DNA from 4 places in the Photorhabdus laumondii genome. Region 1 is predicted to be linked to each of the others. Evidence: predicted binding sites of a transcription regulator. Region 1 holds the regulator's gene; each other region holds the start of a gene.
What was found. The regulator CRP, encoded in region 1, controls carbon source genes, mostly activating them, when cyclic AMP is high. The targets are predictions, from matches to a motif close to ATGTGANNNNNNTCACAT.
Positions count from the first base shown of each region.

Region 1 (8,295 bases):
ATCAGTATGTTATTCACCATACAAGATAACTAACCCGAATTCTGCTTAATCCGTCATTGAAAAATCGTCTTCTGAGTAGAAAACTTTCAGTGATGGCTTCTTCAATTTAAGGCAGTAAGCAATCAATCCACCTAAAACGCACAACAGAAAGCCTTTTATACTTCGGTGGCGGGAATGCTCTATTTGAGAAAGAGTTTTTAATTGCCCATTAATCGTTTCAATGATAAAACGCTTTTTTAACATTATCTTATCCCACTCAGCTTGCATACTCGCTTTCATGTTACGCCGTTTTTTCGTGATGAAAGTGACATCGGTTTTAGCTAAATCGTCCGCCAATTCCTGGCTGAGGTAACCTTTGTCACCGTAAAGAGAACCCGTTAATTCTTTTGATAATTCACGAACAGGTTCCCGATCATCCACATTACCCGGAGTCACTTTAAGCGCGAGAATTTCACCCTGATGATTGACAACCAGGTGTAATTTGAAACCGTAAAACCAGCCCATTGAATTTTTTCCGCGCTTTGCTATCCCCGCAAAGACCTTATGTCGAGGGATGCGAATGTTATGGCAGACACTCAAACGGGTGGAATCAATAAAAGCAATGCCTGTGGGTTTCCCTTTTAATTGAGTCAGATAGCTGCATAATGGCACCAAAACGGAAGGAGCCACACTGACAAAACGAGGATAGCTAAGCAAGGTTGGAAAATCCTTATGGTGATATTTCCAAATATGTTCTAGATAAAAATGTTTAAAATCACGGTAATGCGACATATGAAAAAGGATCAAAATGGTCATGATTTCACTGGGATACATATGACCTTGTCGGCGGCGTAAACGATGCCCGCTATCGAGACAAAATTGTTCCCATTGAGGGATGAAAAAACGGCAAAAATCATCGACATCACAGAAAATTTCAACTAAGTTGTCCATAGCCTGTTCCCCCCTCGGAGCTGTTTTTGGTGCACACCAAAACTTTGCTCCTGGAACAGGCTTCTCGTCAATTTCTTATCCAGAATTCGGGTTAACTAATCAATTTAACTCGAAACCATTATGACCGATATCTTTCGTCCTCTAACCGGAGCCAGTAATCCGCATTTGCAGACACTCCTCCCGCGTCTGGTGCGGCGGTATCCTGAACTGCAACCCTATTGGCAACGACTTGATTTACCAGATAACGATTTTGTTGATCTGGCGTGGAGTGAAGATCCCGCCACCGCAGCACACAAGCCACGATTAATCCTATTTCATGGTCTGGAAGGCAGTTTTCACAGCCCTTATGCCCACGGTTTGCTTCATATCTGTCAGAAGAAAGGTTGGCTTGGTGTTGTCATGCATTTCCGCGGATGCAGTGGTGAACCAAACCGCCAAAAACGTCTCTATCATTCTGGCGAAACAAGCGATGCCCGTTATTTTCTAAGCTGGTTAAAACAGACTTACGGTGATGTCCCCACCTCAGCCGTAGGTTATTCAGTCGGCGGTAATATGCTGGCCTGCTATCTAGCAGAAGAAAAAATAGATGCTCAGATCAATGCTGCCGTTATTGTTTCCGCGCCTCTGATGCTGGCAGCCTGCTCCCTGCGGATAGAGAAAGGATTTTCTCATGTCTATGAACGCTATTTACTCAATAGCCTGAAACGTAATGCCACCCGCAAATTGTTACGCTACCCCGGTTCACTCCCCATCAATCTGTCTCAAGTAAAAGGATTGAAACATATTCGGGAATTTGATGAAATTGTGACCGCGAAAATCCACGGCTTTAAAAATGCAGCGGACTATTACCACCAGTGCAGTGCTCTGCCGCGTCTGCCTGATATTACTGTGCCACTGCTGATTATTCATGCTAAAGACGATCCTTTTATGGCACCGGAAGTCATCCCTGATCTCAAAATGTTACCCAAAAATATTGAATATCAAATGACAGAATATGGTGGACATGTCGGCTTTGTCAGTGGCTCATTGAAGAAGCCACAAATGTGGCTGGAACAACGCATCCCAAATTGGCTGTCATCTTATCTGGAGCAACCATAATGATTATCCCGTGGCAACAACTGGAACCCGAAACTCTGCTAAATTTGATAGAGAGCTTTGTCTTGCGGGAAGGCACTGACTATGGCGAAGATGAAAAATCGCTGGAGCAGAAAGTCGCTAATATACGCCATCAGTTGGAACGGGGGGATGTTATGCTGGTGTGGTCTGAACTGCATGAGAGCGTCAATATTGTGCCAAAAGAAATGTTCCATTCTTAACATTATGGAGTTTACTGAATGTCTGTCAAACATCCGATTATTGCAATTACCGGCTCCAGCGGTGCCGGAACCACCACCACCAGTTTAGCTTTCCGTAAGATTTTCCAGCAACTTAACATCAGTGCAGCGCAGATAGAAGGAGATAGTTTCCACCGCTACACCCGCCCTGAAATGGATGCCGCAATCCGTAAAGCCAAAGAACAAGGCAGGCATATCAGTTATTTTGGGCCAGAAGCCAATGATTTTGGCATGCTGGAAAAAACCATGATTGATTATGGTGAAACCGGTGAAGGCCGCCGTCGGAAATATCTTCATACCTATGACGATGCCGTCCCTTACAACCAGCTTCCCGGTACATTTACGCCGTGGGAATCTTTACCCAAGCAGACCGATGTACTGTTTTATGAAGGTCTACACGGTGGTGTTGTCACACCACAACATAATGTTGCCAGTCATGTTGATCTGCTCGTGGGCGTCGTGCCGATTGTCAACCTTGAATGGATACAGAAACTTGTCCGCGATACCGGAGAACGAGGACACTCGCAGGAAGCTGTGATGGATTCCGTCGTGCGTTCTATGGATGATTATATTAACTACATTACGCCACAATTCTCGCGAACACATATCAACTTCCAACGTGTCCCTACCGTTGATACATCCAATCCATTCTCAGCCAAAACCATTCCATCACTGGATGAAAGTTTTATTGTCATCCGCTTCCGTGATCTGACTCAAATTGATTTCCCATACTTGTTAGCAATGTTACAAGGCTCATTCGTTTCAAGCATTAATACCATCGTGGTCCCCGGTGGAAAAATGGGGCTAGCAATGGAATTAATTATGACACCCTTGGTGCAGCGATTACTGGAAGGGGAAAAGATTTGTTAATCAGCGCCTGAGGTCAATTTAGCAAATCCGGCACTTAAAATTTGCATCTTATATTATTCAGTTAAAAAAACAGGTAACTGAAATATTAGTTACCTGATGTTATTTTTTGATCACGAAATAATATCTTAATCTATATCTTTAACTTCAAAACTGTGGGTAATTTCAACTGATTTCCCCAACATCAATGCAACAGAGCAATATTTTTCTGCTGAAAGCATGACGGCACGTTCAACCGCTTTATCTATTAAATCTTTACCCGTAACAATAAAATGCAGATTAATATGAGTAAACAAGCGTGGCGGCTCTTCACGACGGCGGGAAGTTAATTTTACTTCACAATCTCTGATGTCATACCTGCCTTTATGCAAAATAGAAACTACATCAATCGTACTGCAACCACCGGCTGCCATTAATACCATTTCCATTGGGCTCGGTGCCTTATCACCGGCATTACCATCCATCATGATCTGATGACCGGAAGATGACTCCCCCAAAAGAGATAATCCTTCAACCCATTTTACCCGTGCTTGCATAAATACCTCTTAAGTCGTTCTTTGCATCCAAGCCTACTCTTTCAGTATTAAACTGGCAATCTAGTGAGCGGTTTATTATGCTGAAACAATACAAGACAAGACAGAAACCCTTTCCTGTGTTAAAAACAGAAGTGGGCTAAGTATAGGTAGGTTATGATCAATACTTAAGGTTCAAATTTCAGATAACCTATATAAAACCCTTATCTGTCGGTTTTTCAACAAACTAATATGTTAAGCTAGTGTCTTTATAAGCCAGCCTGACGAGAAACTTTTAGATTCTCGTGTTATTTAGGCAGCGATAACAACAGAGGATGAAACGAATGGTTCTCGGCAAGCCACAAACAGACCCCACTCTTGAATGGTTTTTGTCACACTGCCATATTCATAAATATCCATCTAAAAGTACGCTTATTCATCAAGGCGAAAAAGCAGAGACGCTTTACTACATTGTAAAAGGTTCTGTTGCGGTTTTGATTAAAGATGAAGAAGGCAAAGAGATGATCCTTTCCTATCTAAATCAGGGGGATTTCATTGGTGAACTTGGATTATTTGAAGAGGGGCAAGAGCGTACAGCTTGGGTACGGGCCAAAAGCGCCTGTGAAGTGGCTGAAATCTCCTATAAAAAATTCCGTCAACTGATTCAGGTAAACCCGGATATTTTGATGCGTTTATCTGCCCAAATGGCAAACCGTTTGCAAACAACTTCTGAGAAAGTCGGTAATCTGGCTTTCCTGGATGTTACCGGCCGAATTGCCCAAACTTTACTGAATCTGGCGAAACAACCAGATGCAATGACCCACCCAGACGGAATGCAAATCAAAATCACGCGTCAGGAAATTGGCCAGATTGTTGGCTGTTCCCGCGAAACAGTTGGTCGTATTCTGAAAATGCTAGAAGATCAAAATTTGATCTCCGCACACGGTAAAACTATTGTTGTTTACGGTACACGTTAACGCCCGATTAATCAGCGCATAATCCTGCGCTGATTTCTCCTGTATTTAATTACACCAACTGATTAATTACCTGCTCTAACCGCTCCATTCCTTGAGCAATCTCTTCTTCACTAATAATCAACGAAGGCGTGAAACGCAGTACATCGCCTCCCGCACTCAACAACATTAAGCCATTTTCAGCCGCCAGTTGCAGAATATCTTTAGCTTTTCCCTGATGTGGCGCTTTAAGTTCTGCCCCAATCAGCAGACCCTTTCCACGGATTTCACCAAATATCGAATATTTCTGATTGATATCATTCAGAAAATTCACCATTAAATTATGGCGTTTTTCAACTCCCGCCAGAACCGCTGGTGTATTAATAATATCAAAAGCAACATTTGCAACTGCACAAGCCAACGGATTACCGCCATAAGTTGTACCATGAGCTCCCGGTGTCATCACTGAAGCAATATTCACTGTCGTCAGCATGGCGCTGATAGGGAAGCCATTTCCCAATGCTTTTGCCGTGGTAATGATATCTGGCGTAACATCATAATGCATATAAGAAAATAGCTTACCAGTACGTCCCATCCCACTTTGCACTTCATCAAACACCAACAGCACCTGATGCTTATCACAAAGCTCACGCACCCCATGAATAAATGCCGGTGCTGCCGCCGTGACTCCCCCTTCGCCCTGAACCGGTTCTAATACAACAGCACAAGTATGGTCATCTATGACGGCCTTCACTGCATCTAAATCATTAAAAGGCACATGAATAATATCCGCGGGTTTTGGTCCAAAACCATCAGCATATTTGGGCTGACCGCCCACGGAGACAGTAAATAGGGTACGACCATGAAAGCCCTGATGAAATGCGATAATTTTGGTTTTATAGGGATTGTGACGCGCAATGGCATAGTGGCGAGCCAGTTTAAATGCCGCTTCATTCGCTTCCGCTCCTGAGTTGGCAAAAAACACCCGCTCAGCAAAAGTCGCATCAATCAGTTTCTGCGCCAGAATCAAAGCCGGTTCATTGGTGAAAATATTACTGATATGCCAAAGTTTTTCCCCTTGCTGCTTCAAAACATCCACTAACGTAGGATGACAATGGCCCAAAGCCACAACAGCAATCCCTCCCGCAAAATCAATATACTCTTTCCCATGCTGATCCCATACACGACTACCCTGCCCTCTCACCGGTATAAACTGCGCTGGTGAATAAATTGGCAACATAACTTGATCGTATGTGTTTCTATCTACTGCGATATGCTCCTTCATTTCCCCACCCGTTTTTTATATATACGCCATTCAGAAGTGAAAACATAATCACCGAATATGCATAAAAAATCAAAGATGGGCAAATGAAAAAGATGGATAAATGAAGAAATTATCGGTATCTGGTTAATATCTCAGAAAGTTGCTCAGTAACTGGTGACCTTGCTCACTGAGAATACTTTCAGGATGGAACTGCACTCCTTCTAGCGGTAGAGTACGATGACGAATGCCCATAATTTCATCGACATTGCCGTTATGCTGGCTCCATGCAGTGACTTCAAATGAGGCCGGTAATGTCTCTGCGGCAATCACCAATGAATGGTAACGAGTCGCGGTCAATGGCCGGTTAAGCCCTTTGAACACACCTTGCTGATTATGATGAATAGCAGAAGTTTTCCCGTGCATCACTTCTCTGGCTTTTACCACGCTGGCACCAAACGCCTGACCAATTGCCTGATGTCCAAGACAAACACCAAGAATCGGCAACTTATCCGAAAAATGAGAAATCGCAGACAGAGAAATGCCGGCTTCATTTGGGGTACAAGGGCCTGGGGAAATAACCAAATGGGTAGGCGTCAATCTCTCAATATCTTCAAGTTGCAATTCATCATTGCGCTTAACTAAAACATCTGTACCCAATTCACAAAAATATTGATATAAGTTATATGTAAAAGAATCATAGTTATCTATTATTAGTAACATAGGAGTCTATCCTACTCATTTTTATCGCTGTATTTTGTTGCCCTGCCACTCCTGCAATTTGTTTATCCTGCACAACTGGCTCCAGGTAAAACGGCCTCGCAACAACGGGGCGGCTATCATAGCACATCAACATTTGTAGCATAGTACAACAAAATTAATGGCTGTTTTTTCTTCAATCAACTTACTCTCATAACCCTACAAAAAAACATACGCTCTATTTTGATATTCAATAAGTAAAGGTAATTGTTATGAAGACAAAACTGATTATAGCATCTCTTTTTTTACTGTCCTTCCCCACGCTGGCTGTTACCAAAGCCGCCAACATTTTCTTTCCGGAAAAAGGGGTGGTTTGTGATAAAAAAGGAAAATATTGTTCTGATCAACAAGGGCTATCGCTAAAATTAACCGAAAGATATTTAGGTAAGAAAGCGGTAAAACGCCTGAAAAAAGAGATTGGTGATGGAAAAGATGTCGACTTTTCCTCTTACACTTTAAGTAACGGCGTACACTGTGAGAGTAAAGAGAAGAAATGCTACAAAGACAGATATTATCCACGAACCGAAGTAAATAAAGAATTTACCCAAAAGATGTATGAATAACGGCGAAACTGGCCTCCATTTAATGCAGGCCAGTTTGTTAATCTGATGAGAGTTAACCGGAAGACCAGAAACTGCCACAGCCAAAGTCATAGGAAAAAATTAAGGGATAATCTCCGCAGACAGAATAGCAACAGGTTTAACCGGTACATTCTGATATGGACCAACGTTTTCCGTTTTGACTTGAGAAATTTTATCCACAACATCCATACCTTTTACGACTTTACCAAATACTGCATAGCCAAAATCACGCTGACCGTGATCAAGGAAAGCATTATCCGCTACATTAATAAAAAATTGGCTAGTGGCACTGTCTTTATCAGCGGTACGTGCCATAGAGATAGTTCCGCGTAAATTACGCAGTCCATTATCTGCCTCATTTTTAATAGCAGCTTTAGTCGCTTTTTGCTGCAAATCTTTGGTAAAACCACCACCTTGCACCATAAATCCAGGGATTACCCGATGGAAGATTGTATTGTTGTAATAACCCTCATTGACGTATTCAATAAAGTTTTTCGTTGTAATTGGCGCTTTCTGGTTATTTAATTCCAGTTCAATATTACCCTCCGTTGTTGTCAGCTTCACGTGGGTTTCTCCCACCGCCAAAGCCAGAGGTGCCATTGCGCTCAGAGAGCATGCAGTTACAAGTGCTACTAAAATACGTTTAAACATTCTGGGTTCCTATATTATTAAGGTCAACAACACAAACTGAATCAATTCTAATAATCTCTTCAACATCGTGCTTAATATTTACCTACATTTACGCTATCAATCGGCTGGTGCTTTGAAGAAAAATGTATCCTTTCAATAACAGGTTAAATTTTATTTCATAAACCGGAGCGTCATCAGTAACAAAATAGCAAGCTTGGTTCAACCCATCAGAAATATGTCATTATTTTTAATCCTGTCAACCAACAGTGGCTATCGGTATAATCCCCTTTGCCATATATTCAGCGCATTTCTCAGGGAGATAATCATTTTGACCATCAAAAACCACAACTATCATATGACCCGTTTTATCACGAGCGCACCTGATATTCGCCATCTGCCTCAAGATATGGGCATTGAAGTCGCGTTTGCCGGTCGCTCAAATGCAGGTAAATCTAGCGCTCTGAATGC
Region 1 is NZ_CP024901.1:423,003-431,297, reverse strand. Features, by position in the region: gene PluTT01m_RS02035 (IS982-like element ISPlu6 family transposase) at 46-930, opposite strand; gene PluTT01m_RS02030 (hydrolase) at 1,051-2,028, shown strand; gene PluTT01m_RS02025 (YheU family protein) at 2,028-2,246, shown strand; gene PluTT01m_RS02020 (phosphoribulokinase) at 2,265-3,134, shown strand; gene PluTT01m_RS02015 (OsmC family protein) at 3,260-3,667, opposite strand; gene crp (cAMP-activated global transcriptional regulator CRP) at 3,988-4,620, shown strand; gene argD (bifunctional acetylornithine/succinyldiaminopimelate transaminase) at 4,670-5,881, opposite strand; gene PluTT01m_RS02000 (aminodeoxychorismate synthase component II) at 6,005-6,580, opposite strand; gene PluTT01m_RS01995 (YcgJ family protein) at 6,829-7,179, shown strand; gene ppiA (peptidylprolyl isomerase A) at 7,279-7,848, opposite strand; gene yihA (ribosome biogenesis GTP-binding protein YihA/YsxC) at 8,156-8,295, shown strand, end outside.

Region 2 (8,295 bases), 2.5 Mb from region 1:
GAAGAAGGTCACCAGCAGGATCACAAAGAACATAAATGGAAATGAGTTCAAAATTTCCAACATACGCATCATGACTGAATCTATTTTTCCGCCCATATAGCCGGATAATGATCCATATAAGGTCCCGACGACGACCGCAACCAAAGCGGCTGCCACCCCAACCATTAATGAAATGCGCCCCCCAATGGCAACACGCACCAGTAAATCACGGCCGGAAGAATCGGTACCAAAATAGTGACCAGATTCAAAATCAGGTCGCATCGACATCATGGCCCAGTCAGTATCGTCATAAGTGAATTGAGCTAACATCGGTGCCAAGATCACAAACAAAGTAATCAAAGATAGCAGACACAAACTGGCAATCGCTGCCCGGTTGTGAATAAAACGACGTCGTGCATCCTGCCACAAACTACGGCCTTCAATTTCTAATTGCTCAGAGAAATTTTCCAGAGCTTCGCTATTTTGTTTATTAACTATCATTGCGTGCTCCAGTCTTAATAACGAATCTTCGGATCGATAACAGCGTACAATACATCAACAATCGCATTGAACAGAATCGTTAAGCTACCAACTAAAATAGTCAGACTTAACACCAACGAATAGTCACGGTTCAATGCGCCATTAACAAACAACTGCCCTATTCCCGGTAACCCGAAGATCGTTTCAATCACCATTGAGCCGGTAAGAATGCCGACAAAAGCAGGCCCCATATAAGAGATAACCGGTAATAATGCGGGCTTTAAAGCATGGCGGAAAATAATGATGCGCAATGGCAACCCTTTAGCTCGCGCAGTACGAATAAAGTTAGAGTGCAGCACTTCTATCATCGAACTCCGGGTAATACGGGAGATACTGGCGATATAAGCCAAAGACAATGCCACCATCGGCAAAATCATATATTTAGGCGCACCGCCATTCCAGCCTCCTCCCGGTAGCCATTTAAGATGAATAGCGAACCCCAGCACCAGTAACGGTGCCACGACAAACCCCGGGATAACAACCCCCGTCATGGCGAACCCCATAACCGTATAATCCCATTTGGTATTTTGATTAAGTGCCGCAATAACCCCGGCGCTGACCCCCAAGACAACCGCCATGATAAATGCCGAGACGCCTAATTTAGCCGATACTGGAAACGCTGTTGCCACAAGATCGTTAACAGAGTAGTCCTTATATTTAAAAGAGGGCCCAAAATCTCCTTTAGTGAGTTGAATTAAGTAATCAAAATATTGTTTATAAATTGGATCATTCAGATGATATTTCGCTTCAATATTTGCCAGCACTTCTGGTGGCAATTTCCGTTCACCGGTAAATGGGCTGCCCGGCGCTAACCGCATCATGAAAAACGAAATAGTGATAAGGATAAAAAGTGTCGGGATCGCCTCTAAACAACGGCGTAAAATAAATTTAAGCATCGCCCGTTCCTATGTGTTGGCCCTCAACCCTGGCCTTAAAATAATTTGACCCTAAAGCAGCCCTCTCCGGGCTGCTTTACAACGTTAGTGTTTGATAATATAAAAATCTTTGGTGTGTAAATTATCCAAAGGATCTTTCCCTGTATAGCCACCAACATAGGGCTTCACTAACCGGGTATTCACATAGTAATAGAGAGGGACAATAGCCGAATCTTTATCTAACTGCGCTTCTGCTTGCTGGTAAACAGCAGCACGTTCATCATCTGTTGCCACTTTCAGAGATTGTTTCATCAGTTTATCAAACTCATCACTCTTATAATGAGCCGTGTTATTACTACTGTAAGAAAGCATTGAATTCAGGAATGAAGAAGGTTCGTTGTAATCGGCACACCAGCCAGCACGGGCCACGTCATAATTCCCCTGATGTCGTGTATCAAGGAAAGTTTTCCACTCTTGGTTTTCTAAACGAACATCAGCACCTAAATTTTTCTTCCAAATAGAAGCTACCGCGATTGCAATTTTTTTATGTAGATCAGATGTGTTATAAAGCAAATTAAATTTCAATGGATTATCTTTATTATAACCGGCTTCAGCCAGTAATTTTTTGGCTTCCTGGTTGCGCTGTTCCTGACTCCAACCAGTAAACCACACCGGTTTCATCTCTTTCATACCATCAGTCACTGGCGGTGTATAACCGGAAGCCGGGATATCACCCTGTGCTTTTACTTTATTGGTCACAATGTCGCGGTCCATAGCCAATTTCAGTGCAGTACGAACGCGGGGATCATTAAATGGAGGTTTTTCGTTATTAATTTCGTAATAATAAGTACATAATTGTGGGTTAATGTGCAACTCGTTCGGGATCTCTTTTTTCAGCTTCTGGAATAGCTCAATCGGCAAATTGGTATAAGTCATATCAATTTCACCACTGCGATAACGATTGACATCCGTGACCTCTGACGAAATTGGCAAGAAAGTAACCTGATCAATAACGGTATTTTTGTTATCCCAATATGTTGGGCTGCGCTCCATCACAATACGTTCGTTAACTACCCAATTTTTCAGTTTATAAGCCCCATTACCGACAAAATTCTGCGACTGAGTCCATTTTTCGCCATATTTTTCTACCGTCGCTTTATGCACCGGTGACATTGAAGAGTGAGCCAAAAGCCTTGGTAGATAAGGAACCGCTTCGCTCAATGTAAGCTGCAATGTATAGTCATCCAGCGCCTTTACTCCCAGAGCATCTGGTTTCTTTTTACCACTGATGATGTCATCAATATTGGTGATATGGGCATACTGGAGGTAACTTTCATAGGGAGAAGCGGTATTAGGATCAGCCAGACGCTGCCAACTGTAAACAAAATCATGCGCAGTGACAGGATCACCATTAGACCACTTAGCATCTTTACGCATATGGAATGTCCAGACGGTGAAGTCTTTATTTTCCCAATTGGTCGCAGAACCTGGTAAAATTTCGCCATTCGGACCAACGATGACGACCCCTTCAAACAGATCGCGGGCCAAATGTGATTCTGGTACTCCTTCAATCTTATGCGGGTCTAACGATTGCGGTTCAGAACCGTTATTACGGACTAAAACCTGTTTATCCGCTAATTGAACGCCATCAGGCACTTTTGCCGCAAAGACCTGACTTGCCATTATCATACTCAGTGCAGCGCTGATGCTGACAGTAAGTAGTCTCTTTTTCGTTGTGTTTATCATCTTTTTCTACTCCAATTTTACATCGTCAGACTTTTTATCAGCCGACGGCCCAGAAATAAGGGGTGGATTACCACCTGCATACAAAAGGAACGATTTTGTTTGCAGGGTCTCAGTAACTCTTTTGAATAAAGCTACTGTCTAATTTTTTATCCTATACAGTCGCTTAATATCCATATAATCCAATGGGTCTTTCCCTGAAAACCCTCCCACTGATGGGCTAACAAGCCGTACACTCACCCGGTAATAAACGGGAATCAGCACCGAGTCTTTATCCAGTTGAAACTCGGCTTGTTGATATAATTTCTTACGCTCAATAGCATCCTTAGCGATTAACGCCTGTTCCAGATAGCTATCAAAATTTTTATTCTGATAGAAAGTGGTGTTATTGCTGCTGTCTGACAACAACATGTTTAAAAATGCTGTAGGTTCATTGTAATCGGCACACCAGGTTGCTCTGGTCACCTCATAATTCCCTTGATGGCGGCTTTCAAGAGAGGTTTTCCATTCCTGATTCTGCAAAATCACATCCGCTCCCAGATTCTTTTTCCACATGGAAGCGGCAGCAATAGCTTGTTGTTTATTTTGCTCAGAGGTGTTGTACAACAAGGTGAACTTCAATGGATTCGCCTGATTGAAACCGGCTTGGGCTAACAATTCTTTGGCGCGTTTATTGCGCTGCTCCTGTGTCCAATTAGCCCATTCTGGCTTAACAAAATCGCCACCACCGATAAATGTTGGCGTGAAACCATAAGCCGGGATTTGCCCCTGCCCCATAATTTTTCCAGCGATAATATCCCGGTCGAGACTTAATTTGACAGCTTCGCGGACTCTAACATCAGTAAATGGCGGTTTTTTGTTGTTAATTTCGTAATAAAACGTACAAAGATATGGACTGACACGAACCTGTTCAGGGAGCTCCTTTTTCATTTTCTGATACAGAGTCGGCGGAATGGCGCTATTGGTGATATTTACCTCTCCACTACGATAGCGGTTAATATCACTGGTTTCGGATTGAAGGGGTAAAAGAGTCGCTTGATCAATAACTGTTTTTGCATTGTTCCAATATCGCGGGTTGCGTTCGATCACTATCCGCTCATTGACCACCCACTCTTTTAACAGATACGCCCCATTACCCACATAGTTTTCTGGTAGCGTCCATTTATTACCTAACTTTTCGACCACATCCTTTTTGACGGGTTTCATTGCCGTATGGCTGAGCATACTGACGAAATAAGGCACGGGGTGCGTCAGAGTCACCTGCAAACGATGATCATCCAGCGCTTTTACCCCCAACTGATCAGGCAATTTTTTACCCTTCAGAACATCACTAATATTTTCAACGTAAGCATATTGAAGATAGCTGGCATAAGGTGAACCCACTTTTGGGTCAGCTAACCGTTGCCAGCTATAGACAAAATCGTGGGCAGTGACAGGCGTTCCATCACTCCATTTAGCATTATCACGCAAATAAAAAGTCCATACCTTGTAATCCTGATTTTCCCAATGGGTCGCAACGCCTGGCACAACTTCTCCCTCAGAACCCGTCCTCACTAACCCTTCCAGGAGATTAAGAATAATGTTGCTTTCTGGTACACCTTCGACTTTATGTGGATCAAGCGAGGCAACTTCTGCGCCATTATTAATAATAATCTGCTGTTTATCCGCAAGTTTCACACCATCTGGAAGTTCAGCGGCAGACACGGCTGTAACAGAAAACGCCGATAATAAAAATATACAGGAAATAAACTTATGTAATTTTAATCGTTTGATCTTCATTTTTTACCTCCAGTTTGATGGACCGGTTCATTCCACATATCCCATCAAGGCCGGTATCTTCACATTATTTAACCCAAAGTAACGGATTAAATATTAAAGGCAACTTATCATATCAATTGTTAAAATATCGCTCTCATATTGCAAAAATCATCCTTACAAACAACTTAGTACGACTTATTACATTAATTGATAAAATACCCCAAAATTCATTATAACTAATTGATGTATATAGCATTATCAACTTAACACTTAAATAAAATAGTAAACAAAGCTAGACTAAAGATGAAAATAAACATAATTTTAACAAATTGCAATCAATGCAAATTAAAAACCTACATTCATCACAAAACAGTGGTGGAAGCAACCAGTTACACATTGAACTAACAGGAAAGAATAATTTAGAAAAATATTGGGTTATTTGTATAAAATTCAGGAAGTACCGATAAAAGAAGGGAGAAAAGCCTATGAAATAGGCTTTATAATAAAAATGATAAGAATATTATAATTTGTAATTTCACTAGAAAGGAAGCTAGCACCTTTTATCGTAAATCATATCAAAGCAACCCTGGGAATAGCGCTCTGATCCCTGTCACAATCAGTTCAATCCCCAAAGACATCAATAGCAGTCCCATAATTCGGGTGATAACGTTAATGCCTGTTTGCCCAAGATATTTGACGACTAAAGGTGCAGATCGAAACAATAACCAACAGCAAAAAGCAAACAACGCGCTGGTAAGCATCAACCCAATAAAATTCTGCCATCCCTGATAACGAGAACTCCAGACAATACAAGAACTGATTGCACCGGGACCTGCCATTAACGGCAATGCCAACGGCACCACACCCACACTTTCTCTAACGGCTGTTTCTGATTTTTCCTGCTTATTCTGTTTGTCCTCTCCAAGTTTACCGTTAATCATCGACATCGCGATGGTCACAACCAAAATCCCACCGGCAATGCGAAAAGAGTCAATGGAAATGCCAAACATACGCAGTATCAAGTCACCTAACAGCAAAGCTGTCCATAAAATGATGGCAACAGAAATATTGGCAATAAAGTTAGTTCTATTACGCGCCGATTGGGCTTGGTAGTGAGTCATACTGATAAAAACCGGCAAAATACCAACAGGATTGACCAGTGCAAATAGCCCAACAAAAAACTTAATGTAACCTGGCAGATCCAGCAGTAAGTCACCCACGAAGAACCTCTATTGAGTTACGCTGTGTTGTTAAAAACATTCTCATGATTGCTCTCCCAAAGATCATATAAAACTTAATTTTTTCTTCACTTTATACTGGAGAAGTTCCCTTTTCCATCAACCACAACGCTTTTTTTAATTTAAAATATCTTATATAACAAGTTGTTAACCCGATATTTTTATTAGATTAAAAATTCAACCTTTTAACGCTATTTACAACCCAATCAATAATAATTATCACTGACCCAAGCTGAAAGGAATCAGCTTGGGAATTTATGTGATTAAGATCAATATATATTTAATACCAAATGGTAACCTGTAGTTACCAAAAAATCACCCAATTAAATGGTCTAAAAAATACTTATTCATTGATATTAAAGGGTTTTTAATATTTTCCAGGAGTACTTCTTTATGACTGTAACTCATGTTACTGAACTGAACGAACTCGTTGCTCGGGTAAAAAAAGCACAACGTGAATTTGCTAACTTTTCTCAGGAGCAAGTTGACAAAATCTTCCGCGCAGCAGCCCTTGCAGCGGCAGATGCACGTATCCCTTTAGCAAAATTAGCCGTAGCAGAATCCGGTATGGGCATTGTCGAAGACAAAGTAATCAAAAACCACTTTGCTTCCGAATATATCTATAACGCTTATAAAGATGAGAAAACCTGCGGCATTTTGTCTGAGGATAAAACATTCGGCACCATCACTATCGCCGAACCTATTGGCTTAATCTGCGGTATCGTGCCAACCACTAACCCAACATCTACCGCTATTTTTAAGGCCCTCATCAGCCTAAAAACCCGTAACGGCATTATTCTCTCACCCCACCCACGCGCCAAAAAAGCAACAACCAAAGCAGCAGAATTGGTTCTATCCGCTGCGGTTGCCGCGGGTGCGCCAAAAGATATTATTGGCTGGATTGATGAACCCTCCGTTGAACTTTCCAATGCATTGATGCACCACCAAGACATCAATCTCATCCTGGCAACCGGAGGCCCAGGTATGGTAAAAGCGGCATACAGCTCTGGTAAGCCCGCAATCGGCGTCGGTGCCGGTAACACCCCGGTTGTCATTGATGAATCAGCTGATATTAAACGCGCTGTTGCATCTATTCTGATGTCTAAAACCTTTGACAACGGCGTCATCTGCGCTTCAGAACAATCCGTTATCGTGGTGGATGAAATTTATGATCAGGTGCGTAAACGTTTCTTTACTCATGGCGGTTATCTGTTACAAGGCAAGGAACTGAAAGCTGTTCAAGATATCATTCTGAAAAACGGTAGTCTAAATGCGGAAATCGTTGGTCAATCTGCAACAAAAATTGCCGAAATGGCAGGCATTAATGTTCCTGAAAAGACCAAGATCTTGATTGGAGAAGTGAGCTTAACTGATGAAGCAGAACCCTTTGCTCACGAAAAATTGTCTCCACTGCTCGCTATGTATCGTGGTAATAGCTTTGAAGATGCCGTAGAAAAGGCAGAAAAATTGGTTGAAATGGGCGGAATTGGTCACACTTCTTGCTTGTATACCGATCAGGACAATCAAGCCGCACGAATCAAGTATTTTGGCGATAAAATGAAAACAGCTCGTATTCTCGTGAATACTCCTGCTTCTCAGGGCGGTATCGGTGATCTCTATAACTTCAAGCTTGCCCCCTCTCTGACACTAGGCTGCGGCTCTTGGGGAGGAAATTCCATCTCTGAAAATGTAGGGCCCAAACATCTCATCAATACCAAAACCGTGGCGAAAAGAGCAGAAAATATGCTGTGGCATAAACTTCCGAAATCCATTTACTTCCGTCGCGGCTCCCTGCCTGTGGCATTAGAAGAAGTTGCAACCGACGGTGCAAAACGCGCTTTTATCGTAACAGACCGTTTCTTATTTAATCATGGTTATGCTGATCAAGTCACTGATGTGCTGAAATCCCACGGGATAGAAACAGAAGTTTTCTTTGAAGTTGAAGCAGACCCTACCCTAAGCACTGTTCGTAAGGGTGCGGAACAAATGCACTCATTCAAACCGGACATCATTATTGCTCTGGGGGGAGGGTCCCCAATGGATGCGGCCAAAATTATGTGGGTGATGTATGAACACCCTGAAACGCATTTCGAAGAGCTAGCTCTACGGTTTATGGATATCCGTAAACGCATCTATAGATTCCCCAAAATGGGGGTTAAAGC
Region 2 is NZ_CP024901.1:2,931,436-2,939,730, forward strand. Features, by position in the region: gene oppC (oligopeptide ABC transporter permease OppC) at 1-480, opposite strand, end outside; gene oppB (oligopeptide ABC transporter permease OppB) at 495-1,415, opposite strand; gene oppA (oligopeptide ABC transporter substrate-binding protein OppA) at 1,500-3,140, opposite strand; gene PluTT01m_RS12860 (ABC transporter substrate-binding protein) at 3,279-4,916, opposite strand; gene PluTT01m_RS12865 (YchE family NAAT transporter) at 5,471-6,115, opposite strand; gene adhE (bifunctional acetaldehyde-CoA/alcohol dehydrogenase) at 6,527-8,295, shown strand, end outside.
Region 2: a site for CRP is predicted at 6,391-6,408, ahead of adhE (bifunctional acetaldehyde-CoA/alcohol dehydrogenase). Genes of this name have one in related genera too.

Region 3 (8,295 bases), 1.4 Mb from region 1:
TGGTTATTCCCATATAATATATCTGCGAGTTGTATTCCAACCCGCAATTGATTAAATTACTATTTTTTCCATAGCGTATGTTTTCGTATGGTTGGACTTCAACGCTATCATAAAGTTCACTTTTTTCTAGAAAACCTCATATTAAATCAAACCACACATTACCAATCTTGCTAATCATTTTATCGGGGCTGTAATCCAGAACCGCCGAAATTTCCGTCATCCTTTCGAAGGAAAAGATGGCACATTCCCAAGGTCACTTGTATGATGAATACCTCACCGGAATTAGGAATTTTGTTATGTCGTTTCGTGAAGTACTGATTGTTGGTTGGCAGTATCTAAGAGCATTTGTTCTGATTTATTTATGTTTGCTGACAGGTAATGCCATTTCTTCCCTACTACCTATCATTATTCCCGGCAGTATTATCGGTATGTTGATCTTGTTCGTTTTATTAGCTTTCCAGCTAATTCCTGCTCATTGGGCAAAACCAGGCTGTAGTCTGTTACTAAAAAATATGACTTTGCTGTTTCTGCCTATTGGCGTAGGCGTAATGAATTATTACGATCAACTCAGCCAACAGATAATTCCGATTGTTTTTTCATGCCTGATCAGTACTGCAATTGTTATGATTATCGTTGCTTACAGTTCCCATTATGTTCATCGTGAACGTCCGATTGTAGGATCCACATCAGAAATTAACAATGAACAACAGAAACAAGAGAAACAAGAGAAATAAAAATGTTAAGTCACATTTGGTGGTCACTGCCATTAACATTGATTGTATTTTACACCGCAAGAAAACTTTCACTACGATGCAAAATTCCCATTCTGAACCCCTTATTGGTTTCTATCGCCGTCCTTGTTCCAATATTATTAATAACCCACACGCCTTATGAACACTATTTTGCCGGCAGTCGAATTCTAAATGATCTACTCCAGCCCGCCGTAGTTGCACTGGCATTTCCTCTATATGAGCAGATACACCAGATCCGAGCCCAATGGAAGTCCATTATTAGCATCTGTTTTATCGGCAGTATTGTCGCTATGGTGACAGGCACTGCTATTGCCTTGTGGATGGGCGCAACGCCTGAAATGGCCGCTTCGATACTGCCTAAATCTGTCACAACACCAATAGCAATGGCAGTTGCAGATGCCATTGGCGGTATTCCCGCAATCAGTGCTGCTTGCGTCATTTTTGTCGGCATTCTCGGCGCAATATTTGGTCATAACCTGTTCGATCTTTTACAGGTAAAAACCAAAGCATCCCGCGGCTTAGCAATGGGAACGGCATCACATGCTTTGGGTACCGCCCGCTGTGCAGAGGTCAATTTCGTTGAAGGCGCATACAGCTCATTGGCATTGATGACCTGCGGTATCATTACTTCACTAACAGCCCCTTTTGTATTCCCGGTGCTGCTATACCTATTTAGCTAGTTTATCTATTAGGAAATTTGATAATATTCACTCGATTACTAACTTCAATTACATAATTCTCATCATCTATATGATATTTATCACATTACAAATCTCATCAGACAACTTAGAATGATCTTAAGCTACTTCGGAGATCACGCTATGCAAGCTCGTTTTCACCCCATATGGGTACAGTTGCCCTCTAAACTACAGGATGCACTTTTACCTTACGCAGGAAACGATGACTTTCCTGCCATGCTCACTGCTGAGCAAGCTAAATCGATTAAGAAAGCCTGCGGTTTTGACGATAACACCTTGGCTGTCGCCCTGTTACCACTCGCAGCGGCCAGTTCCCTGACACCAATCTCACATTTTAATGTTGGTGCAATTGCCCGCGGTGAAAGCGGAAACCTCTATTTTGGCGCTAATATGGAATTTGCTGGCGTACCACTACAGCAAACGATTCATGCTGAACAATGTGCGATTACTCACGCTTGGTTATTGGGCGAGAAAAGACTGGCATCTGTTACTGTGAATTACTCTCCGTGCGGCCACTGCCGTCAATTTATGAATGAACTTAATAGTGGCACACAATTAGAGATTCATCTGCCAAAACAGGCATCTTCAACATTAGATCACTATCTGCCAGATTCTTTTGGCCCAAACGATCTGGGCATCACAACTTTGTTGATGGATCCGGTCAATCATGGCTATAAACTAGAAACGACGGATAAATTAGTACTAACGGCATTAGATGCAGCAAACCAGAGCTATGCCCCATACAGTAATTCCTACAGTGGTACCGCACTTCTGGGAAAAGATGGAATAATTTATCCTGGGCGTTATGCAGAAAATGCGGCATTTAACCCAAGCTTGCCCCCATTACAAGCAGCACTGATTCTGATGAACATTTCTGGTGGTGATTGCCTGGCTATCGAAAGAGCGGTGTTAGTTGAGGGAAAACACAGTGATTTATCCCAACGGAGTGCGACTCAATCTATACTTGCTGCACTCGGTTGCAGCAAATTTGATTACTACACTTTCTGAGTTCAGTGGAAAATTCATTTTTCCCTCTATGCAGATAGAGGGTTTTCCGCTATAAAAAATAATTACCGTAACATTTTATTATCTAACTCTGGATGTTATACCCTATGGATTTCAAGATGGATCGCGACGGCAAGGGAGCGAATCCCCGGGAGCATACCTCCAATTAAGTAACATTTACTGTACATATTTTTCCTATCTCTTAGGATCTGTAGCTAACCTTATTATCCATTTAGTTCAAAGAGTAAGATTCATGGAACTGGAACACGAAAGTAAACGTCCACTATATATTCCCTATTCTGGCCCAATTCTGTTGGAATTCCCCCTGCTGAATAAAGGCAGCGCTTTCACTGAAGAAGAACGTAGGAACTTTAATCTTCACGGTTTATTACCGGAAGCGGTCGAAACCATCGAAGAACAAGCTGAACGTGCCTATCGGCAATATCTTGATTTCAAAAATGATGCAGATAAGCACATTTATCTGCGAAATATTCAGGACACTAACGAAACCCTGTTCTACCGCCTGCTGGATGCCCATTTGAACGAAATGATGCCAATCATCTACACCCCAACCGTGGGTGAAGCGTGTGAGCACTTTTCCGATATTTACCGCCGTGCCCGTGGCCTGTTCATCTCACATCCAAACAAAGCACATATTGATGATATGCTGCAAAATGCGACCAAACAAAATGTAAAAGTCATCGTTGTTACCGATGGTGAGCGTATCCTCGGTTTGGGTGACCAAGGTATTGGCGGTATGGGTATTCCTATCGGTAAGCTCTCCTTATATACCTCCTGCGGTGGTATCAGCCCTGCTTATACACTGCCAGTCGTCCTGGATGTAGGCACCAACAACCCACAACGCCTGAATGATCCGTTATATATGGGCTGGCGTCACCCACGTATCACCGGTAAAGAATATGATGAATTCGTAGACGAATTTATTCAGGCTGTTAAACGCCGCTGGCCAAATGTGCTACTGCAATTTGAAGATTTCGCACAAAAAAATGCCATGCCTCTTCTTAATCGCTATCGCCACGAGATTTGTTGCTTTAATGATGATATTCAGGGAACTGCCGCTGTTACGTTAGGTAGCTTAATTGCCGCCAGTCGCGCGGCTGGCCGTCAATTAAAAGATCAAACGGTCACCTTCCTCGGCGCAGGTTCTGCCGGTTGCGGCATTGCAGAACAGATCGTCGCCCAGATGAAATCAGAAGGTTTAAGTGACGAACAGGCTCGTGCCCGTATTTTCATGGTTGACCGCTTCGGTTTATTGACAGACAAGCTGCCAAATCTATTGGATTTCCAGAACAAGCTGGTGCAGAAAAGCAGCTCATTGGCTAAATGGGATGTAAACAACGATTCAATCTCGCTGCTTGATGTTGTCCGTAATGCTAAACCGACAGTATTGATTGGTGTTTCAGGTCAGGCAGGTTTGTTTACAGAAGAGATCATCCGTGAGATGCATAAACATTGTGAACGCCCAATCGTCATGCCATTATCGAATCCAACTTCCCGTGTTGAAGCCCGTCCCGAAGATATCATCAACTGGACAGATGGTGCCGCTCTGGTTGCGACAGGTAGCCCATTTAATCCGGTAAAATATAAAGATCAGGAATATCCAATAGCACAATGTAACAACGCCTATATCTTTCCCGGCATTGGTCTGGGTGTCATCGCATCAGGGGCCAAACTGGTTACTGACGGTATGTTGATGGCAGCAAGCCGAACATTGGCGAATTGCTCACCCTTAGCCCAAGAAGGTCAAGGTCCGTTACTGCCACTTATCGATGATATTCAAGAAGTGTCACGCAAAATTGCTAAACAAGTCGCCAAAGAAGCACAAATACAGGGCGTTGCCACTGTGACCTCAGATGGAGCACTGGATGAAGCGATTGAACGCAACTTCTGGAAACCTGAATACCGCGTGTACAAACGGACTTCATTCTGATTTTTATCATTAAAAATACGTAAAAAGCTTGTTATACCCGTCATCTTTCAAGTTGCCTCTTTGTTGGCTGCACTCTCTCACCCCGGTCACATCGTTATCTATGTTCCCGGGGATTCGCTCCCTTGCCGTCTCGATGCATTTTGAAATCCATAGGGTATAGTTCTCTTTTACTATCAAGCTTTTTTCTTATAGAGAAAACTTGCTTCGAAATTTCAGGTAAAGTAGCCTTTAACAAATCCAGTCATTAATGTGTATAAGGCAAAAGCATGTGGAATCGCCTGATAACAAGTCTGTTATTCATCACAGGGATGCTGATACTGACAGCTATTGCACTTGACCGCTGGATGAGTTGGAAAACAGCCCCCTATGTCTTTGATGATCTCAAACAACTTCCTGAACGTGAAGTGGGTATAGTACTTGGTACTGCTAAATATTACCTCTCTGGTGCGCCAAATCAGTACTATATGTACCGTATTCAGGGAGCCATTAATGCTTATAACAGCGACAAAATCAAATACTTGTTACTGAGTGGTGACAATGCTCAGCAAAGTTATAACGAACCGGTCACTATGCGCAGGGATTTGGTAAAAGCGGGTATTCCTGCTGCAAATATCGTACTGGATTTTGCTGGTTTCAGAACACTTGACTCAATAGTCAGAACCCGGAAAGTTTTTAACACTAATGATTTCACGATTATTACCCAACGATTTCATTGCGAACGAGCCCTGTTTATCGCTATGCATATGGGAATTGATGCTCAGTGTTATGCAGTTTCTACCCCCAAGAATATGATTACCGTTCGATTACGTGAAATCATTGCCCGTCTTGGTGCTTTGACTGATCTTTATATTCTGAAACGCGAACCTCGTTTCTTGGGCCCGTTGATCCCTATTCCTGCTCCGTATAAGGTACCAAAAGGTATGACTAATTACCCCGCCGTCACTCCAGAAGAGTTACGGACAATGGATAAAACCCAGCTTAAGCCGACCGGGCCAACACCGCCGTGATATCACGCCACCGCTGTTCTACTGGCCCTTGCGGGTGACGACGTAACCACCAGCATGAAAAAAGAATATTCACCGCCCAAATGGGAAGAATAAAGGCAAGTAGTTCCAAACGGCTAAATTGACCAAACAACCCAAAGTTATAAAATAGCAGGGTGCAGATTAAGGTTTGTAGCAAGTAATTACTCATCGCCATTCGCCCAACCTGATTGAACCAGTAATTAATTCGCCAGCATGAAATGACCGGCCAGAAACCATATATTAAAGCCATATACCCCAGTGCCTGAAATGGCGTTACCAACTCAGCAAGGATATAACCGACAATACCTGACCAAAAGTAATCCCAATTATGGATATATTGGAAAACCACAGAGAATATCTGAACAGCAATACTGAGCGGTATCAGCACTAGCGCCACATTTCGATAATGGCTCACTGAAAATTCACCTTTTAGCCAACCATTACGCATTAATCCAGCACCACATGACATAATACCGATAAGCTGCCAACCATACTGAACAAACAGCATGACCATCATCAACATGACCTGATTGAAACGCTCTTTTACTGCCAGCCATCCACCAGACGTTTTCCAATATGTTTCGTATAACATCTGGAATTCCGTCAACTGCCAAGAAACATCATTAGATTCGCCGCTGGAAAAAAAGCCGAGAATAAACAATAGCACTAATCCGATCAGATAAAAAATAGCGCCTTTCATAAATAACCGGTTACTGGCGCTATTTTGGCTAATCAATTGAAAACTGAAAAAACCTGCTAAACTATACGAGAGCAAAATATCGCCATCCCAGAATAGGATACCATGTCCCATTCCAATTAGAGCAAGTATGGTTAATCGTGGATAATTCCAGATTTTGCCCCTTGGTAATAGTAACTCCAATGCTGCACCAAATAAGAAGGCCAAAATACACAGGAACTTTCCCTGAACAAGGACGCTAAGTACAGACCAGACAATCAAATCAGTTAAAGAAGCTGAACCATTATATACCGGATTCAAATAAGCGGCGGATGGCAAAGCAAAACCGGAGATATTGAGTAGCAATATCCCCAGTATTGCCAAGCCACGAATACTATCCAGTGAGTCAATTCTCTGGCAGGCCATGTTTATATCCCGGTGTAAAAATTACACATGGCGAGTTGTACGTAAAAACTCTTGACGGGTATTTTGGCTAGATTTAAACAATCCCCCCAGAGAGGTTGTTGTCGTGGTACTGGTTGCATCACGGATACCCCGCGCTTTCACACAGTAATGAACCGCATCAATCGATACGGCAACATTATTGGTACCAAGGAGTGTCTGTAATGCAATCAAAATCTGCTGGGTCAGGCGCTCCTGAACCTGTGGACGCTGAGAAAAAAATTGCACAATACGGTTAATTTTAGACAACCCAATCACTTTATCTTTTGGAATATAGGCAACCGTCGCCTTGCCATCAATGGTCACAAAATGGTGTTCGCAGGTACTGGTGAGTGTGATATCACGAACGGTCACCATTTCGTCCACTTTCATTTTATTCTCTATCAATGTGATTTTCGGGAAATTGCTGTAGTCCAATCCTGAAAAAATCTCATCGACATACATTTTCGCAATACGACCTGGGGTTTCTGCCAAACTGTCATCACGCAAATCGAGATTCAACAGTTTCATAACTTCCGTCATATGCTCCTCAATCCGCGCTTTGCGCACTTCCGGTACCAATGCCTGACCACGCAAAGGCGTTTCAAGGCCACGAGTTTCCAGCGCCGAATGCACAAGCTCAGCTTCTTTACTTAAGGATGACATTATTTTCTCCAAAGACATTACTTTCCATCATCTGGCGGGTAGTAAAATTCAAGTCATGAATACTATCACTGAAACAATCACGACTAACAGATAACTATTGCACACACTGTAAATGAGCACGTGGTGATTATCCAGTGATTGCTTTTCATAATTATACCCGTCATCTTTCAAGTTGCCTCTTTGTTGGCTGCACTCACCCACCCCGGTCACAAACCAATAACCCGGCAATGACCAAGGTAATCAATGCAACATATAACGCTGGCTCCAATCTCCCGGTTATTGTGGTAGAAACCGCTGACAGCATCGGACCAATTAGCTGCCCGACAGCATATCCGGTGGTTAACAATCCGGCCATATAACGGCTATGTTCTGGCGCTAATTCACGCCCATATTGAAACGCCATTTGCACCACACACATAAAACCCCCACCAACCAACAAAGAGCTTAATGCCAGACCACCTATTCCCGGAATGATCTCAGCGATAAGAATGCCCACAGCCTGAATCCATAAAGTGATCGCAAGCCGGATTTGCGTTGTCAGCATATGACGGGTCAGAATAGCAAAACCAATGCCGATGACTGCGGCACCACCAAATATTGGCCAGACAAACTGCGCAAACAAGCTGCCAGGGAAACGATCACTCGCCATTTGTGAAAGAAAAGTCGCTGGCAAAATATAACCAAAGCCCGCTAAGCTGTAACTCCATACCAACTGCTTAATTGCAGGCGTCAAAGTCAGTTTCTTCACCTCAGCCTGTGAACGGTGTAACTCACCACCACGGGGTAAATGCCGACTAATATAGATACTACAAATCAGCGCCAAAATGCCATACAACATCCATGCTTCGGCAGCGCTCACTTGCCATGCTTGAATACCAATAGCAAGGATACCAGTAACGAATATCCCGACTCCCGGTCCCGCAAATATGGCAGCACTCAACGCAGGACGATTCAATTTAGCCAACTGTTCATTGGCCCATGATGTCACCAATACCAATGTCCAGCCACTTGCCCAACCAATAAGAAAACGGGCAATACTGTGCAATATCGCCCCATACAGTAGTGCAGAGAGCAATGTGAT
Region 3 is NZ_CP024901.1:1,845,282-1,853,576, reverse strand. Features, by position in the region: gene PluTT01m_RS08080 (DUF2778 domain-containing protein) at 1-1, opposite strand, end outside; gene PluTT01m_RS08075 (CidA/LrgA family protein) at 297-734, shown strand; gene PluTT01m_RS08070 (CidB/LrgB family autolysis modulator) at 737-1,432, shown strand; gene cdd (cytidine deaminase) at 1,574-2,458, shown strand; gene PluTT01m_RS08060 (NAD-dependent malic enzyme) at 2,709-4,406, shown strand; gene sanA (outer membrane permeability protein SanA) at 4,673-5,413, shown strand; gene yeiB (DUF418 domain-containing protein YeiB) at 5,385-6,533, opposite strand; gene folE (GTP cyclohydrolase I FolE) at 6,555-7,214, opposite strand; gene PluTT01m_RS08040 (YbfB/YjiJ family MFS transporter) at 7,408-8,295, opposite strand, start outside.
Region 3: a site for CRP is predicted at 1,501-1,518, ahead of cdd (cytidine deaminase). Genes of this name have one in related genera too.

Region 4 (8,295 bases), 380 kb from region 1:
GTTGTTGTGTTAGCTGACTAAAATCGATAGTTCTGGCATCAATACGTGGTGGTGTTCCTGTTTTTAATCTGTTTACACGTAAAGGCAATTCACGTAAGCGCTGTGCCAACGAAATGGCTGGGGGATCACCAGCTCTTCCACCACTATAATTTTCCAAACCAATGTGGATCTTACCGTCAAGAAATGTTCCTACAGTCAAAACAACAGCTTTAGCTCTGAACTTAAGGCCCATGCGTGTTACTGCGCCAGTAACGGTGTCATTTTCAACAATGAGATCTTCTACAGGTTGTTGGAAGATCATTAGATTAGGTTGGTTTTCCAATGCCATGCGTACAGCTTGACGATAGAGAACCCTATCTGCTTGGGCACGTGTTGCACGAACTGCGGGCCCTTTGCTGGCATTTAAAGTTCTAAATTGGATACCAGCTTGATCAGTCGCTTTAGCCATTAAGCCACCAAGCGCATCAATTTCTTTAACCAGATGCCCTTTACCGATTCCACCAATGGCTGGGTTACATGACATTTGGCCCAAAGTGTCAATATTGTGGGTCAGCAATAGGGTTTGACGACCCATACGAGCGGCTGCCATAGCCGCTTCGGTACCGGCGTGACCACCACCGATAATGATGACGTCAAATTGTTCTGGATAAAACATGGTGATGAACCTTTAGTTATAAAAATGCTCAGTGTTGCATTAAGGGAGGAGAATTCTACTCAAGTTTCGGTGATAGACCAAGTGGGTGAGATCACCGGTAATTAAAAGAAGATCTTTTTTATTTAAAGATCTGTTTATTAGATCTTTTATTAGGATCATGATCTTTTGTGGATAAGTTATTTTTCCTTAGAAAGATCATAAAGCTGTAAAGGATCATTTGTTGTGAATGATCCGTGATCCCACAAGGTATAAACTGGGATCTAAATCGGTAGTTATTCACAAGGTGATCATTGTCATATAGTTATACTATGGATAACTACGGGTTAACCCCGGCTTTTTAGATGAGTTATCCACAATCGTTTGCTGTTTTTTTGTTCTTATTAGAGTGTGTTTGCCCAATATTTAACCCATTCTCCTGCTGGATCTTCAGGGATCTCATGTTGTTGAATATCAATTTCCAGACGATCGCCGAGACGTTTAGCACCATTTTCTATCAATAGTTGGTCAAATGATCTTATTGCACCGCAAAAAGTATCGTATTCGGAACTACCAAGGCCAACAGCACCAAACGTTACCTTGCTGAGATCGGGTTTTTGGTCAGAAATTTCTGCGGCCAATGGTTGTATATTTTCTGGCAATTCTCCTGCTCCATGTGTGGATGTGACGACTAGCCAGATTCCTTCCTGAGGAAGTTCATCTAAGGAGGGGCCATGTAGCATTTCAGTGGAAAAACCAGCATCTTCCAGAATTTCAGCCATATGTTCAGCTACATATTCGGCACTGCCCATTGTGCTGCCGCTGATTAAGGTAATAGTAGCCATAGTGATCCCAACAGATTTTAAGAGTCGCTATTGTACGCTGTGAATCTGTTGGGATCTACCTGTGGATAATATGGTTATAACAAATTTTATGTTATGGCTTGATTGTCCGCATAATCGGGTTTTGTAAGGAGATCAGGGTTTCTGTTGATTGAATTTCATCGATAGTCTGTATTTTGTTGATAAGTACATCTTGAAGGGATTCAATTGAACGGCACATAACTTTAATAAAGATGCTGTAGTGGCCTGTTGTGTAGTAAACCTCAACTACTTCATCCAGGTTGTCTAGTTTTTTTAGAGCTGATGGGTAATCTTTAGCACTCTTGAGAATAATGCCAATAAAGCAACACACATCATAACCAAGTTGTTTCGTGCTGATATCGACTCTGGTACCGGTAATGATTCCTGCTTGCTTCATTTTTTCCACGCGAACGTGAATTGTTCCCGGACTGACAGCAAATTTCTTTGCTAGTTCGGCATAAGGTGTACGTGCGTTGTCCATTAAAGCGTGAAGTATGTCACGGTCTAGATTGTCGATCTGATAAATTTCTGCCATTTTCAGCGCCTTTTTTTAATGAATTTTCATTTTTTTAATCTTAAAAATGAATTTTATGAATCATAAAGTCTATTTTTATTAAAGTATATTGAATTTATCCCTCATTTTATTGCTTAATGTTTCCAACAGGACATCAGGGTCACCTAAAAAATTAGAGAATAACATTATGAAAAAGTCGTTTATTGAAAAGCAGCAACAAATCAGTTTTGTTAAATCCTTCTTTTCCCGTCTGCTGGAAAGCAAACTGGGTCTGATTGAAGTACAGGGACCAATCCTAAGTTGTTTGGGAGATGGTATTCAGGACAACTTGTCCGGCCATGAAAAAGCTGTTCAGGTGAAAGTAAAAACTTTACCGGATTCAACTTTCGAAGTCGTACATTCGTTGGCTAAATGGAAACGTAGGACACTGGGTCGTTTTGGCTTTCAGCCTGAACAAGGGCTTTACACTCACATGAAAGCATTGCGTCCAGATGAGGATCGCTTAACACCAATTCACTCTGTTTATGTTGATCAATGGGATTGGGAAAAAGTGATGGAAGATGGGCAACGCTCACTTGCTTATCTTAAACAGACAGTAGGTAAAATCTACGAAGCAATAAAAGAAACAGAAAAAGCTGTCAACAAAGAGTTTGGTCTGGCACCGTTCCTGCCAGATCAAATTCACTTTGTTCATAGCGAAACGCTTCTGAGCCGTTATCCGGATCTGGATGCAAAAGGCCGTGAACGGGCTATTGCTAAAGAATTGGGTGCTGTTTTCCTCATTGGTATTGGTGCGAAATTATCTGATGGTCAATCTCATGATGTGCGTGCGCCTGATTATGATGACTGGACGACACCAAACAGCGATGGTTTCGTTGGTCTAAATGGCGACATCATTGTCTGGAACCCTGTTTTGGAAGATGCGTTTGAGATCTCTTCTATGGGTATCCGTGTTGATGCAGAAGCATTGGAGCGCCAGTTAGCTCTGACTAGTGATGAAGAGCGTTTACAATATGATTGGCATCAGGCGTTACTCAAAGGCGACATGCCGCAGTCGATTGGTGGCGGTATTGGTCAATCCCGCTTAGTGATGTTACTGCTGCAAATGAAACACATTGGTCAAGTTCAGTGCAGTATCTGGTCACCTGAAGTACGCGAAACTGTAGAAGATATGCTTTAATTCAAGTTAGTGACGCCATTTTCGCAGTAAACGGCTTTTAAGTCCGGTATCAAAGTGCCAGATATGATCAAATATCCGCATAATATCGGGCTTACCATATTGGGACATGGAGACCGCATGGAAGCGGTATTGCTGATGCAGTTGCAGATTTTTTATCTGATGGATTAGTGAGTTCGGCAGACGCTGGGCAATGAAATCTGAGATAACAACAGCATCAGCATTTTTCCAACATTTTTCTTTCATTTTTTCTATTGTGCTTGTCAGACAGAAAGCGAGATCTGTCCCTCCTTTGAAAGTTTGGCTGAGAAAACGAGTAGCTTGCTCCAGACCATCTGGTGAAGATAGTTCATAGTGCACAATTCCCGTTGTAAATAGCATGATATGACAGTTGCGATTATCAGCTAGAGCAATGCGTAACAGTGCCAGACAAAAAGCTTTGGCACATTTTTCATTGAATTTCCCCATAGAACCGGAAGTATCTACACAAATAATAAATGGTCCTTGAGGTTTTTCTTCCTGGCTATAATGAGTGACTGGCTGTAATGTTGTTTTTTCTCGCCAGTTATCACCTTGTAAGCGATAGGTCAGGAGTTTTTTTTCCACTAATTTGCGATAAAACTCATATTCCAGATCTTCAATTCCTAATATTGCTAATTCTATTGGTAATAGGCGCAGAATATCATCACTTTGTCCGATACCATTTACCTGTTCAGGAATGATGTCGGGTGTTCGCTCGATTGTAGTAACTGGTTCGAAAAAATGGTTTTCTTGTGGTTTTGATTTTACAGATTGGCTGCGTCCAAGTAATTGAGCTAATTTTTTCAGTTCCGGCTGTTGGTGAAGAAATTCACTATAGTGGATCAATAACTGCTTATCATTTTGAGAATGATTTAACTGACTTTTGCTCATATCCCATAATCGCCCCGCTGCCCTATCATTTTCACTAAAAACAGGATCAAGATTACCGCTTAGTGTCAGCTTTTGTTGCAGTTCTGCCAGTAATTGCTCTTTTTCTTGCTCCAGCAATTGCTTATGGAAGGTTGTAGTTTGCAGGATCAAACTGATCCTCCATCGTTGAATAAATAGGGTTTGTAGTGTATTTGAATCAGCAATGGTGTTGGTTGCGAGTTTCTGTGCTTCTTCACTAAAAGGGGATTCAATTCGGTTCAGCGTTTCTAAAATATCGGGAAGTTTAAGGTAAAAATAATTTGTATTGGCAGACAGTATTTGTTGATATAACTGAAATTCTTCTGCCAGAGTTACAGGAATGAGCGCTTCTTTAATCCTTTGCTGTAAATCGTGTTTCCAGCCAGGGATATCTTTTAATAGTGCACGTTTCAAGCGAGGATGTTTTTCAAAAAAGATAGCTAACTGAGGTGAAGCTAAAAGCGTTAATATGATCTCTTCTATCATCTCTCCTTCGTTTATTGACAGTAAGAGATCAAGGGTTGTCAAACTAATCATTTAATTAGCTGCCTATTTTTATTTTCAACTGCTTAATTTTATCTGATAACTGGATAAAGCTTTGCTCTATCGTAGCAAGCCAATGACTTTCAATAAATAAACATGGCTGATGCTGATTAAACAATTGGTGTTGGTGATGGATTTCTTGATTAAATTTTTCTAATCTTTCCTGCCACTCGTTGTTTTCTTCATTTTGCTGATGTTGATGATCTGGTAAATATAGCGTGGATGAACGGCGGCTGATATCAAAAATCTCTGGCTGATGTGCTGAATTAACTTCGGCTGCTATATTTTGTGGAAAACCAATGCCGTTCAGACGTGCTGATAATTCTCTGCCTTTGTTTATCCAGATATTCAACGCTTTTTTTTCCAATTCAATAAAATTAACTTTAATATCATGGAGATGAAGAGGTGTATGCAGGAATAGAATCAATTTTTCTTCATTGATATGATCGGGTAGAGAATATTGTATTTTACGTCCAAACAGACGGGTTTGTTTTTCCAGCTTTAACGCCTGCTGATCATTTTTATCCTGACAGGCTTGAGTCCATTGGTGATAAAGCGAATCAATTTGTTGAGATAATATTCTTTGCCTATATGCTTGTTCGGTCATCAGAGTATTCAAGTATTGGGGTAATAATTTAAAAGAGTGAAGATCATGCCACAGGCAATCTTTCAGTAATATTAAATCAAGAGGTGATATCTCTTTTCTGCCATTGAAGAAAGCACTTGCTTGTAATAAATGAATGGCTTTCTTCCAGCGCCTGTCTGAAACGTAAGGTGAATGTTCTGTTGCATCAAGTTGCTGACGTAGATGATAAATAATATCAAAACAACTGTCTGGTAAAACTATTTTATCAATCTCTTTTTGCCATTGATGGAATTCTTCACTTGTTATTTGAATGTTTGCCGGAACAGGGTTATCATTTTCATTTTTGTGGCTAGAGAGTAACGCTCGGAAATTCTTCTTTTCTTGAATTTTATCCAGCCAGATACGAATTAGCATTCTGTCATAAAGCGCCTCCAGACTGTTATCTGCTTCAGGTAGCTCATTGGATGCAGTTATAAGTAATCGCATTGGAATTTTATCTTCTGTATCCCCATTTCTGAATTTTCTTTCATTAATTGCAGTCAGTAGGGTATTAAGAATTGCCGGGCCGGCTTTCCATATTTCGTCAAGGAAGACAATTTCAGTTTCAGGTAAGTATCCGTTGGTTAGACGTTGATAACGTCCTTCTTCCTTCAGTGCCTGAATAGAGAGAGGGCCGAAAATTTCTTCAGGGGTTGAAAAGCGAGTCATTAGATATTCAAATGCTCTGGCATCACGAAATGCAAATTTCAATCGGCGGGCTATCAAACTTTTTGCGATGCCTGGAGGACCAAGTAGAAAAACACTTTCCCCACACAATGCCGCTAGCAAACATAAACGAATAGTCTGTTGTCTTTCATACAGACCACTTTCCAGATAATGACTTAAGCAAACTATTTTTTCTGCTAACAACATGATTCTTACCAATATTATCTGTTGGATTAGATAAAACCTAATTAACCTTCTCCATAGATTTTAATCATTATTTGTTGATATAGACAATATTTACCTTAAAAATCGATTCAGCGTCAAATATTCAATAAGTTAACGTTTTTTTTCGTTTCTTTTATTATCGAAACGTTTCGATAGTGATCACATTTTTGTATCACTAATGTTGCATTTTAAATATTACTTTCTATATTACTAAATAGCGAAACGTTTCGCTAATGGAATAAAAAAATGAAAAAAGGTGTATTACTTAATTCTGAAATTTCAGCCGTAATTTCTCAGCTAGGGCATACTGACCAGATTACAATTGGTGATGCTGGATTACCAATTCCTTCTTTAGCCCAGCGGATTGATTTAGCGCTAACCCAGGGAATTCCCAGTTTTATATCCGTTCTTAATGTTGTTACACAAGAAATGCAGATTGAAGCTGCATTCTTAGCTGAGGAGATCATTGGCCATAATCCTTTAATACATCAATTAATATTAACTCAAATTAAAGAGCTTGAGAAACAGCAAGGGAATTCAATTACTGTAGATTATATTAGTCATAATGTGTTGAAAGAAAAAACAAAACATAGCCGAGCAGTGATTCGCACAGGAGAGCATTCTCCTTATGCCAATATTATCCTTGGTGCTGGTGTGACTTTCTGAGGTGATTATGCAGCCTGTACTGGAACTAAAAGGAATTAGTAAATCTTTTCCTGGTGTCAAAGCATTATCTGGTGCGGCATTACGTGTTTATCCAGGTAAAGTGATGGCACTGGTGGGAGAGAATGGTGCAGGTAAGTCCACGATGATGAAAGTGTTGACTGGGATATATACCAGAGATACAGGCACAGTTCATTATTTAGGAAAAGAAGTGATTTTTTCTGGCCCTAGATCCTCTCAGGAAGCGGGGATCGGGATTATCCATCAGGAATTAAATCTTATTCCCCAACTGACTATTGCTGAAAATATTTTCCTGGGACGCGAATTTGTTAATAAATTCGGTGCAATTGACTGGAGAAAAATGTATCAGGAAGCCGATCGCCTGTTAAAAAAATTGAATCTGAGTTACAGCAGTCACCGTTTAGTCGCTGAACTTTCTATCGGTGATCAACAAATGGTTGAAATTGCTAAGGTGCTGAGTTTTAAATCCAAAGTTATCATTATGGATGAGCCGACGGATGCGCTGACTGATACAGAAACTGAATCATTATTTCGCGTAATATATGAACTAAAATCTCAGAGATGTGGCATTGTTTATATCTCCCATCGTTTGAGAGAAATTTTTGAAATTTGCGATGATGTAACGGTATTTCGTGATGGACAATTTATTGGTGAAAAGTCAGTAAAAGAGCTAAAAGAAGAGACTCTGATTGAAATGATGGTTGGGCGAAAACTGGAAGATCAGTATCCTCGCCTGAATTTACCTCGGGGTAAAAAACGACTTGAAGTTAAGCAGATTTCTGGCCCCGGTGTGACAAATGCCAGTTTTTCCCTTTATAGCGGGGAAATTTTGGGTATATCAGGGCTAATGGGGGCTGGCCGCACTGAATTGATGAAAATTATTTATGGTGCGTTGCCAAAAACTCAGGGGCAAATCACACTGGATGGAACCCCCATTGTAATTCGTAACCCTCAGGATGGGTTAGCTTGTGGGATTGTTTATATTTCAGAAGATCGTAAACGTGATGGCTTAGTTTTGGGAATGTCAATCAAAGATAATATGTCTCTTACTGCCTTGCGTTATTTCAGTAACCGGTTAGGTGGTCTTAATCATAAAGAAGAACAGAATGCAGTTAGTGACTTTATTAAATTGTTTAGTATCAAGACACCTTCAATGGGACAAGTTATTGGTTTACTTTCTGGTGGTAATCAGCAAAAAGTAGCTATTGCCCGTGGATTAATGACCAGACCAAAAGTTCTTATTCTGGATGAACCTACGCGTGGTGTAGATGTTGGTGCAAAAAAAGAAATTTATCAGTTAATTAATCAATTCAAGAAAGAGGGGTTAAGCATTATTCTCGTTTCTTCTGAAATGCCAGAAGTGATAGGAATGAGTGATCGTATTTTGGTTATGTGTGAAGGCCAGATCAGTGGAGAATTTTTTGCTGAACAGGCAAC
Region 4 is NZ_CP024901.1:43,834-52,128, forward strand. Features, by position in the region: gene mnmG (tRNA uridine-5-carboxymethylaminomethyl(34) synthesis enzyme MnmG) at 1-655, opposite strand, end outside; gene mioC (FMN-binding protein MioC) at 1,036-1,476, opposite strand; gene asnC (transcriptional regulator AsnC) at 1,568-2,029, opposite strand; gene asnA (aspartate--ammonia ligase) at 2,196-3,188, shown strand; gene viaA (ATPase RavA stimulator ViaA) at 3,195-4,652, opposite strand; gene ravA (ATPase RavA) at 4,657-6,168, opposite strand; gene rbsD (D-ribose pyranase) at 6,421-6,840, shown strand; gene rbsA (ribose ABC transporter ATP-binding protein RbsA) at 6,848-8,295, shown strand, end outside.
Region 4: a site for CRP is predicted at 6,322-6,339, ahead of rbsD (D-ribose pyranase). Genes of this name have one in related genera too.